Regions from separate parts of the Verminephrobacter eiseniae EF01-2 genome, predicted to be linked through region 1. Evidence: predicted binding sites of a transcription regulator. Region 1 holds the regulator's gene; each other region holds the start of a gene.
What was found. Region 1 encodes FNR, which switches genes on or off when oxygen is low (the NO sensors DNR and NnrR bind a similar motif). Its sites were predicted from a motif close to TTGATNNNNATCAA; they were not measured.
Positions count from the first base shown of each region.

Region 2: VEIS_RS23440 (oxygen-binding di-iron domain-containing protein) is a predicted target of FNR. The motif match lies at 1,149-1,162, and genes of this name have one in related genera.
Region 3: VEIS_RS14265 (bacteriohemerythrin) is a predicted target of FNR. The motif match lies at 1,628-1,641, and genes of this name have one in related genera.

Region 1 is NC_008786.1:1,285,623-1,288,892, reverse strand. Features, by position in the region: gene ccoG (cytochrome c oxidase accessory protein CcoG) at 1-371, shown strand, start outside; gene VEIS_RS05715 (FixH family protein) at 410-688, shown strand; gene VEIS_RS05710 (hypothetical protein) at 739-1,029, shown strand; gene fnr (fumarate/nitrate reduction transcriptional regulator Fnr) at 1,078-1,800, opposite strand; gene hemN (oxygen-independent coproporphyrinogen III oxidase) at 1,985-3,270, shown strand, end outside.
Region 2 is NC_008786.1:5,346,921-5,350,190, forward strand. Features, by position in the region: gene VEIS_RS23430 (efflux RND transporter permease subunit) at 1-873, shown strand, start outside; gene VEIS_RS23435 (lipoprotein) at 886-1,104, shown strand; gene VEIS_RS23440 (oxygen-binding di-iron domain-containing protein) at 1,235-2,068, shown strand; gene ccsB (c-type cytochrome biogenesis protein CcsB) at 2,174-3,270, opposite strand, start outside.
Region 3 is NC_008786.1:3,277,049-3,280,318, reverse strand. Features, by position in the region: gene VEIS_RS14275 (tripartite tricarboxylate transporter substrate binding protein) at 1-208, opposite strand, end outside; gene VEIS_RS14270 (IclR family transcriptional regulator) at 536-1,267, shown strand; gene VEIS_RS14265 (bacteriohemerythrin) at 1,686-2,192, shown strand; gene VEIS_RS14260 (Rieske 2Fe-2S domain-containing protein) at 2,249-3,270, shown strand, end outside.

The DNA of each region.
Region 1 (3,270 bases):
CCATGCTGGCCAGCCTGGCGCTGCGCATGCCGCTGAAGGTGGACGTGCTGCACGACCGCGCAGCGCTGGCGCGCATCGTGGCCGGCGGCCGGCTGGAAAACGTCTACCGGCTGCAAATCATGAACGCGACCGAAGCAGCGCAGCGCTACCGCATCAGCGCCAGCAGTCCGGATGGTTTGCCGGGGCTGGAACTGGCCTCGGAACCCGAGGTCGACATCGCTGCCGCCCAGGCGCGCTGGGTGGCCGTGCGCTTGCAGATAGCGTATGGCTCGGCGACACCGGGCGCGCATGCGGTGGAGTTTGCCGTGCAGGCCCTGGGCGGGGAGGCCGTCCGGGTGACGGAAAAATCGGTGTTCCTGGTGCCGCGCTGAGCGGCATCTTCGAGAAATTGTTCAGGAGTTCAAGCGCCATGTCGTCAAACCCCGTCGTTGCCAGCCCCGTTGCTGCGCCCTGGTGGAAATTCGGCCATGTCTGGCTGGTGCTTGCCGGGCCTGCGATCGTGGTCGTTGCCGGCTTTGTCACGCTGTGGCTGGCGCTTTCGCGGCCCGACCCGGTGGTGGAGCCGGACTATTACCGCCTGGGCATGGAGATCAACAAGACCTTGGCCCATCCGGACAAAAGCCTGGCGCCGGCGCTCAAGGCCCGCAACCACGCGGCCACGCCGGAGCAGTCATTGCCGCCGCGCTGAAGTCCAACCCCCGGTCTGCGGCAGGCCGAACCCAAAGACAGGATTCCCCTATGTGGACGCACCGCCTGATGTGGATTGCATGGCCCGCCTTTTTGATGGCCGGGCTGCTGGAAATGCTGGTTTTCGCGCTGGTCGATCCGCAGGATCTGCACTGGTTCGGCCAACCCCTGGCGCTATCGCGGCAAGGCGTCTATACGCTGGCATTCTTTGCGTTCTGGGCGATCACGATGGCCAGCAGCGCGTTGACCACCTTGCTGGCGCTGTCGCCTTTCGAGCTCGATCGCTGCCCGGTGCCGGCCGCCGGGCGCCCGGACGGTTGCCGCAAGCCCGGCTGTTCCTGAGACGGGCGGGCGCTCTGGCGCTCGGGGTCTGCTGCCTGGGTCTGCGGCTCAGTGACAGGCCTGCTGGCTGCTGATGATGCGCCTGAGCGCATCGGCGTCGAGGATGCGCACATGGCGCTGTTTGACCTGCACGATGCCTTCTTCGACAAACTTGGAGAAAGTCCGGCTCACGGTTTCGAGCTTGAGGCCGAGGTAGCTGCCGATTTCCTCGCGCGTCATGCGCAGCACCAGCTCGAATGACGAGAACCCGCGGGCATGCAGGCGCTGCACCATGTTCAACAGGAAGACCGCGAGCCGCTCTTCCGCGCGCATGCTGCCCAGCAGCAGCATCACGCCATGCTCGCGCACGATTTCGCGGCTCATGATCTTGTGCACATGGTGCTGCAAGGGCAGGATCGCGCGCGACAGCTCTTCGATGCGATCGAACGGCATCACGCAGACCTCGGCGTCTTCCAGCGCCACCGCGTCGCAACTGTGGCGCTCGTTGACGATGCCGTCCAGGCCAATGATCTCGCCGGCCATCTGAAAGCCGGTGACCTGGTCGCGGCCATCCTCGGTGGCCACACAGGTCTTGAAAAAACCGGTGCGGATGGCGTACAGCGAGGTGAAGGATTCGCCGTTGCGAAACAGCGCCCCGCCGCGTTTGACCTTGCGGCGCACGGCCACCATTTCATCGATGCGCTGCAACTGATGCTCGCTGAGCCCGACGGGCATGCACAACTCGCGCAGATTGCAGTTGGAGCAGGCGACTTTGATGGTGAGCGGGTTCATGAGCACATGGGCCGGAATGGGAATGCCGAGCATACCGCGCCCGCCACCGGCAAGCGACCAAAAGAACCGAAAGCGCCACGCCAGCGATTGTCGGCCTTGAACCGCAGCCTCGCTTGATGCAAGTCAAGGAGCAGTCCGACGGGCTGGGGCACAGTGCAGTCCGATCGTAAGGACAACTCCCCCCATGCCCGCTGTTTCGCCTGATCTTCTGCGCCGCTTCGACGTGCCAGGGCCCCGCTACACCTCCTATCCGACGGCCGACCGTTTTGTCGAAGCCTTCGGCCAGGAGGACTATGTGCTGGCGCTCGAGCAACGCCGCTCGTGCGCGATGGCCAAGGCGCAGCCGTTGTCCTTGTATGTGCACATCCCGTTTTGCGAGTCGCTGTGCTACTACTGTGCCTGCAACAAGATCATCACCCGGCACCCGGAGCGCGCCACCGTCTATCTGCGCTACCTGGCGCGCGAGATCGCATTGCAGACCACGCACTGCGGCGTCGGTCAGGTGGTCAGTCAATTGCATCTGGGCGGCGGCACGCCCACCTTCCTGGCCGATGCCGGCCTGCGCGAACTCATGGCCATGCTCCAGCGCAGCTTTGCCTTGGCGCCGGGCGGCGAGTATTCGATCGAAGTCGATCCCCGCACCGTCGACGCCGACCGGCTGGCATGCCTGGCCGAGTTGGGCTTCAACCGGCTGAGTCTGGGTGTGCAGGATTTCGACGCCGGGGTGCAAAAGGCGGTGCACCGCGCGCAACCTGCCGAGCAGGTTTTTGCGCTGCTCCAGGCTGCGCGCGCGCAGGGCTTCGACTCGGTGAATATCGATCTGATCTATGGCCTGCCGCGCCAGACGCCCGAGTCCTTCGAGCGCACATTGGCGCAGACGGTGCAGTTGCGGCCTGAGCGCATCGCGCTGTATGCCTATGCGCACCTGCCCGAGCGCTTCAAGCCCCAGCGCCGCATCGTGTCGGCCGAGTTGCCGGCAGCAGCGGCCAAGCTGGAGATGCTCGCGCGCGCGCTCGACGCATTCATCGCCGCAGGCTATGTCTATGTCGGCATGGACCACTTCGCGCTGCCTTCAGACGCGCTGGCCGTGGCCAAGCGGCAGGGGCGGCTGCATCGCAATTTCCAGGGCTACAGCACGCAGCCGGACTGCGACCTGATCGGCCTGGGGGTTTCGGCCATTGGCCGCGTGGGCGCCAGCTACAGCCAGAACGCCAAGACGCTGGACGAGTATTACGACTTTCTGGACCAAGGGCGTCTGCCGGTGGTGCGGGGCCTGGCGCTGACGCGCGACGACCTGGTGCGGCGTGCGGCGATCATGGCCATCATGTGCCAGGGCGAGTTGCTGTTCGAGCCGATGGAGCAGGCTTGGCTGATCGATTTTCGGCAGTATTTTGCGGTCGAACTCGCGCAGCTCGAAAACCTGGCCGAGCAGGGCCTGGTGCGGATCGGGCCGGAGAGTGTGACCGTGAG
Region 2 (3,270 bases), 1.5 Mb from region 1:
CAAGTTCCGATCGTCGTCAAGCTGCAAGACGGCGCGCGCGGCGACCTGGCGCTGCTCGAACGCCTGGCCGTGCCCGGCAGCAAAGGCCCGGTGATGCTGGGCCAGGTGGCGACGCTGGAGTTCAGCGGCGGCCCGGCCGTGCTCGATCGCTATGACCGCGCGCGCAACGTGAACTTCGAGATCGAGCTGTCCGGCCAGCCGCTGGGCGATGTCAGCAAAGCCGTGCAGGCCCTGCCCGCGATCAGAAACCTGCCGCCCGGCGTGCACCAGGTCGAGATCGGCGACGCCGAGGTCATGGGCGAGCTGTTCGCCAGCTTCGGCCTGGCGATGCTGACCGGCGTGCTGTGCATCTACATCGTGCTGGTGCTGCTGTTCAAGGACTTCCTGCACCCGGTCACCATCCTGGCGGCGCTGCCGTTGTCGCTGGGCGGCGCGTTCGTCGGGCTGCTGATCGCGCACAAGAGTTTTTCCATGCCGTCGCTGATCGGCCTGGTCATGCTGATGGGCATCGCCACGAAGAACTCGATCTTGCTGGTCGAGTACGCCATCCTGGCGCGGCGCGCGCATGGCATGGCGCGCGAGCAGGCGCTGATCGACGCCTGCCACAAGCGGGCACGCCCGATCATCATGACCACGCTGGCCATGGGCGCAGGCATGCTGCCGATTGCCCTGGGCCTGGGCGTTGCCGACCCCAGTTTTCGCTCACCGATGGCGGTGGCGGTGATCGGCGGGCTGATCACCTCCACGCTGCTGAGCCTGCTGGTGATTCCGGCGGTGTTCACCGCCGTCGATGACCTCGGCCAATGGCTGGCGCGCAGGCTGCGCCGCCGGCCCGGGCTGCAACACGGCGCCACGGCGCCACCCGCACAGTGAGCATTGCCGCGCATGTCGAAAACCTCCACCCGCACCACGATGGCCGCCCGTGCCGCCAGCGCGTTGCTCCTGGCCACCCTGGCCGGCGCCAGTGCGGCGCTGCTGATCGGCTGCGGCCAACGCGGCCCGTTGTACCTGCCCGCCCGCCAGCAGACCACACCGCCTTCGGCTGCGCCCACTACGCCCGCCGCACCCGCCATACCCGCATCGGCAGCGTCCACCCCCCGCTGACCGAGGCACAAACGGCCCATCAAGCACAGGCCATGCCGAGATGTTTGATTCACATCAAACGTTCGCCACAACGGCACCGTACAGTTGGTTCACACTTTGAACTTTACTTACACGAACGACATAGGCCCCCATGACCTTGGAACTCTACCGCGACAGGAATCACTGTTGCCTGATGTTCAGCGACCTGATCGAGGAAAACGGCCATGCCGTGCAAGCCAACCAATTCCTGATCATTGACGAGGACGCGGGAGCACTGATCGATCCGGGCGGCAACCTGGCCTTCAACGAGTTGTTCATGGCGGTGAGCCGGCATTTCCCGCCCCGCCAGTTGTCCTACCTGATCGCTTCACATGCCGACCCGGACATCATCGGCTCGCTCGACCGGTGGATGAGCAGCACCGCCGCCCCGCTGGTGATCTCGCGCGTGTGGGAACGCTTTGCGCCGCACTTCACCAAGGTGGGCAAGTCCGACAACCGCGTGATCGGCGTGCCCGACAGTGGCGGGCGCTTGCCCCTGGGGCGCAACGATCTGCTCTTGCTGCCCGCGCATTTCCTGCATTCGGAAGGCAATTTCCACTTCTACGACCCGGTCAGCCGCATCCTGTTCACCGGCGACCTGGGGGTGTCCATGGTCACGGGCGCGCAAGCGGGCCAGCCCGTGACCGACCTGAAAGCGCATATCCCGCAGATGGAAGGTTTTCACCGCCGCTACATGGTCGCCAACAAAATCCTGCGCCTGTGGGCGCGCATGGCGCGGCAACTGGACATCGACATGCTGGTGCCGCAGCATGGCGCCCCGATCCAGGGCCAAGAGGCGATCGACGACTTTTTTGCCTGGGTGGAAAGCCTGATGTGCGGCATCGACCTGTTCGACGAGCAGGTCTACCAAATCCCCAGCGCCCGCATCGACCCCATCAGCCGGCAGATGCGCCCGGCGCTGCGGGCCGTGGCCAACGGCGTCTGAAACCCCCGGGCCTGGTGTCGCGTCACCGATCATCTGTCGGTCCGCGCTCCGACGGCTGCGCGCAACCTACGACATCCGACCGATGACGCGACAACACTGGCGGTTTCACAGCGTGCCGTAGCTATGCAACCCGCTGAGGAACATGTTCACACCCAAAAAGGCAAAGCTGGTGATCGCCAGGCCGGCCAAGGCCCACCAGGCCGACAGGGTGCCGCGCAGGCCCTTCATCAGGCGCATGTGCAGCCAGGCCGCGTAGTTCAGCCAGACGATCAGTGCCCAGGTTTCCTTCGGGTCCCAACTCCAGTAGCCGCCCCAGGCTTCGGCGGCCCACAGGGCGCCCAGCACGGTGGCGATGGTAAAGAACGCAAAGCCCACCGCAATGGCCTTGTACATCACGTCGTCGAGGATCTCGAAGGCGGGCAAGCGCTCGGCAATGCGCCGGCGCCCCAGCAGGATGCCGGCGACGATGAACGCCGAGATGCCGAAGTAGACCATCCAGTAGCTGGCCCCGCCCGCCCCTGCGCCCGGGCGAAAGACCATCGGCTCGAAGCACAGCACCACGCCCAGCAGCCACAGCGGCGCCAACCGGTACCAGCGGGCCGGGCGCGCATGCAGCTTGATCAGATAGGCAAACGCGACCATCGCCGACAGCGCGAACATGCCGTAGCCGATGAAATTGGCCGGCACATGCAGCTTCATCCACCAGCTTTGCAGGGCCGGCACCAGCGGCTGTATCTCGTGCGCCTCGCGCACCACGGTGTACCAGAGCAGAAAGCCGACCGCAGCGCTGACCACCAGCATCACGAAGCCGCCCAGCGCGCGGGTGCGGTAGTGCTGCTCGTAGTACAGGTAAAAGACGGTGGTCATCCAGCAAAACAGCACGAACACTTCATACAGGTTGCTGACCGGGATATGGCCGACGTCCGCGCCTATCAGGTAGCCCTCGTACCAGCGCACCAGGCTGCCGATCTGGCCCATGGCCAGCGCCAGCCAGGCGATGCGCGAGCCGATCAGGCCCAGGGTCCGGCCTTCGCCGCGCGCGAACATGCCGACCCAGTAAAAAGCGGTGCTGATGAAGAACAGCATGCTCATCCACAGGATGGCGGACTGGCTCGACAAAAAGTATTTCAGGCCGAACACCGTCTCGGCCCGCGCCAGACTGCCCGCGCCGCCCTGCTGGTACAGACCGATCGCCGACAGCA
Region 3 (3,270 bases), 2.0 Mb from region 1:
TGGACTTTATCCGGCATACCGTTCCATCGTACACTATGGCGTATGAATTACGTCGATATTCCGGCATTTCGTACATGTCTTCGGCATCAGGCACAACAGACCCAAGCGGACCAGCTTGGACCAGCCACATCGCGGTGACACAGGTCGGCCAGACCGCAGCGCGCCGGAAAACCTTCGCTGCTGAAACACCGGACTGCGCCTGTTCCACCGCCCCCGGCGCCCTCGATCTTCGGGCAAACCTAGTGTCGCGTCACGGATCAGATGTCGTAGGCTGCGCGCAGCCATCGGAGCGCAGCGCAAGGCGCAGCGCGCAGCCCATACCGAGCTGTATTGGCAAGCGATGCAACGCCGCGATGCGCTTCGATGGCCAGCGCAGACCGACAGATGATCAGTGACGCGACACCAGGTTGCATGCGCCCTGCAGCCCCATCTCCGGCGAACCGCCAAGCGCTGCCAAGCGTTTGATTTCGTTCTGCTTTCAAGCGGAAATGACTGTGTTTCAATGCCCCGCCAATAAGCAAATTCGATCCAATCCATGCCACAGATCGTCCCGGCCGCACAGCGTGCATTGCAAGTTTTCGAAGTCTTCGCGCGCGAGCGCAGGCCCTTGACCAACTCCGACCTGGCCCAGGCGCTCGATCTTGCTGGCAGCAGTTGCTCGGATCTCGTCTACACCCTGATCGAGGCCGGTTATCTGCTGCGCACACCGAAGGGCCGCCTGCTGTATCCCACGTCCCGGCTCGGGGAACTGGTCCAGCGCTTCGTGCCGACCGATCCGCTACAGATGTTCGCTGCGGAGGCGCTCGAACTGCTTTCCAAGCGCTCTGGCGAGACCTCCATGTGCGGCTATCTCGTCGGCAACAAAATCAAAATATTCTCCTGCCAGGAAAGCCCGCGCGCACTGCGCTACGTGCTTTTGCCGGGCACGGAACTGGACGTGCATTCGACCGCACTCGGCAAGGCGATCCTGGGTGCGCTCGCGCCGGCCGAGCGCGATACGCTGATCGATCTGCTCCCGATGACGCAAGCCACGCCGCATTCGATCCAGGATCGCGGCCAACTGCGCAAGGAGATCGAGGAAGGCATCAAAAAAGGCACCTTCACCGCCCGGGATGAAGGCGGAGAAGGCGTCACGGCGATCGGAATCGCCGGGAAAATCAACGGCCGCGTCACCGCCCTGTCCCTCGTAGGCCCCACGTCGCGCATGGAAAAAAGCATGGACCAGTATGTCGGCATTCTTTTGCAAGCGCGCGGCGAGTTCTTCTGAGTTGCCTCCAACGGCCCATTCACCGGCCCATTCACCGGCATATCCACCGGCACCTCCGGCCCGATCGGGCTGCGTTCGTCGCACCAGGCCCACTGCGCGGCATGGGCCTTGGCCCAGTGCCGGCAAACGGCGCTCTCGGACACCCCCGGTCTGCGCGCCGCCTCGGGCAGCGCCTGCGCGTGGCGGCGCATGGGCATTGGATATACGCACTGGCCAAGCGCTGATCGCACGGGCCGCCATACCCGGACAACGCCCGCCCGGGCAGGTCGACGCTGGCTGGCGCGCAGAGGCCCGCTCGGACCCGTGCCACGCTATCGCACCATGTGCACCACGCTGGCCGAGACGGCCCGTTTGACTGGTTTGGTTTCCATCAATATAGTTAGACGACTAACCATTTTTCGTCTTGCAAGTCACGGTCATGCGCTCTGCCGAATCGAGTTCCCCCATCGGTCACGATGGCCCACGCCGTGGCCACGATGGCCCACACCTCGACCACGACGGCTGGCTGCTTGGCTATGCGCCGATGGATCGGTTGCACGAGGAGTTCCTCGCCTTGGTGCATGCGCTGGCGCAAGCGCCCGAGCATGCCGTCGCTGCGGCGCTGGATGCGCTGGCGCTGAATGCGCGCGCGCATTTCGGCGCCGAAGACCAGTGGATGGCCGCATCGGCCTTCCCGGCGCGGGCCTGTCACATCGACGAGCATGCGGCCGTGATGCGCTCGATCGAGGGCGTGCAGCGCCGCGTCGCGCGCGCCGACTTCGGCGCCGCGCGCCCTCTTGCGGATGCGCTGCTGCAATGGTTTCCCGGCCACGCGGACTATCTCGACTCCGCCCTCGCCCATTGGCTGTGCAAGCAGCGCCTGGGTGGCGCGCCCATCGTCCTGCGGCGCCGGATCGAACCGTTCGTCGCCCCTGCCGCAGGCTGACCGCCCCCTTACCCCCCCTGTACCCCTGTGACCCCCCTTTGACCGGAGATTGCCCCATGCTGACCAAGGAAGAAAACGAACTGCTCTGCCGCGTGGAGGGCGATGCCGCCATGGGCCGGCTGATGCGCCACCATTGGACGCCCGTGTGTCTCGCCGAGGAGGTCGGCGAGCCCGATGGCGCCCCGGTGAAGGCGCGTGTCCTGGGCGAGGATTTGGTCGTGTTCCGCGACAGCGACGGCCGCGTCGGCGTGCTGGCCGAGGCCTGCCCGCACCGCGGCCCGTCACTGGTGCTCGGCCGCAATGAGGAAGGCGGATTGCGCTGCCTGTACCACGGCTGGAAGATGGATGTAGACGGCAATGTGCTCGAAATGGCTTCGGAGCCGGCGGCCAGCGGCCTGGCGGCAAAGACCAAACACCGCGCCTACCCGAGCCGGGAATGGGGCGGCATGGTCTGGGGCTGGTTCGGCGCGCAGGGCAGCGCCCCCGAGTTTCGCGCGCCCGCGTGGGCGCCGTCGGACCAGGTGCGCGTGAGCATCGCCAAGGTGCTGCTGCCCTGCAACTGGGCCCAGGTGCTCGAAGGCGCGATCGATTCGGCGCACAGTTCCAGCCTGCATTCGTCGGACATGGTTCCGGCGCCCGTCGGCGGCGCCATGGCCACCGGCAAGGCTTGGCTGCGGCCTTCCACCGACAAGGCGCCCCGGCTGCAGGTCGAGCGCGCAAGCTATGGCTTTCGCTATGCCGCGCTGCGCCGTCCGATCCGCGACGCCGCCCGCTTCGACTACGTGCGCTCGACGGTGTTCGTCGCGCCCGCGACGGTGCTGATCCCGCCGAACAACCTCTACAACGTCGCCAATGTGAACGTGCCTGTCGACGACACGAACACCGCCTTTTATTTCATCGCCTGGGGCCACCCGGCGCAGACGCCCGAGACGCACACCTGGCGCCAGTATTTGCACCAGAGTGTGGGCGTCGATCTCGACGATCGCTACCGCCCGCTGCGCAACGAGGACAACCGCTTCTGGCAGGACCGCCAGGCGATGAAGGCGGGCAACTTCACCGGCATCAGCGGTTTTCCGAA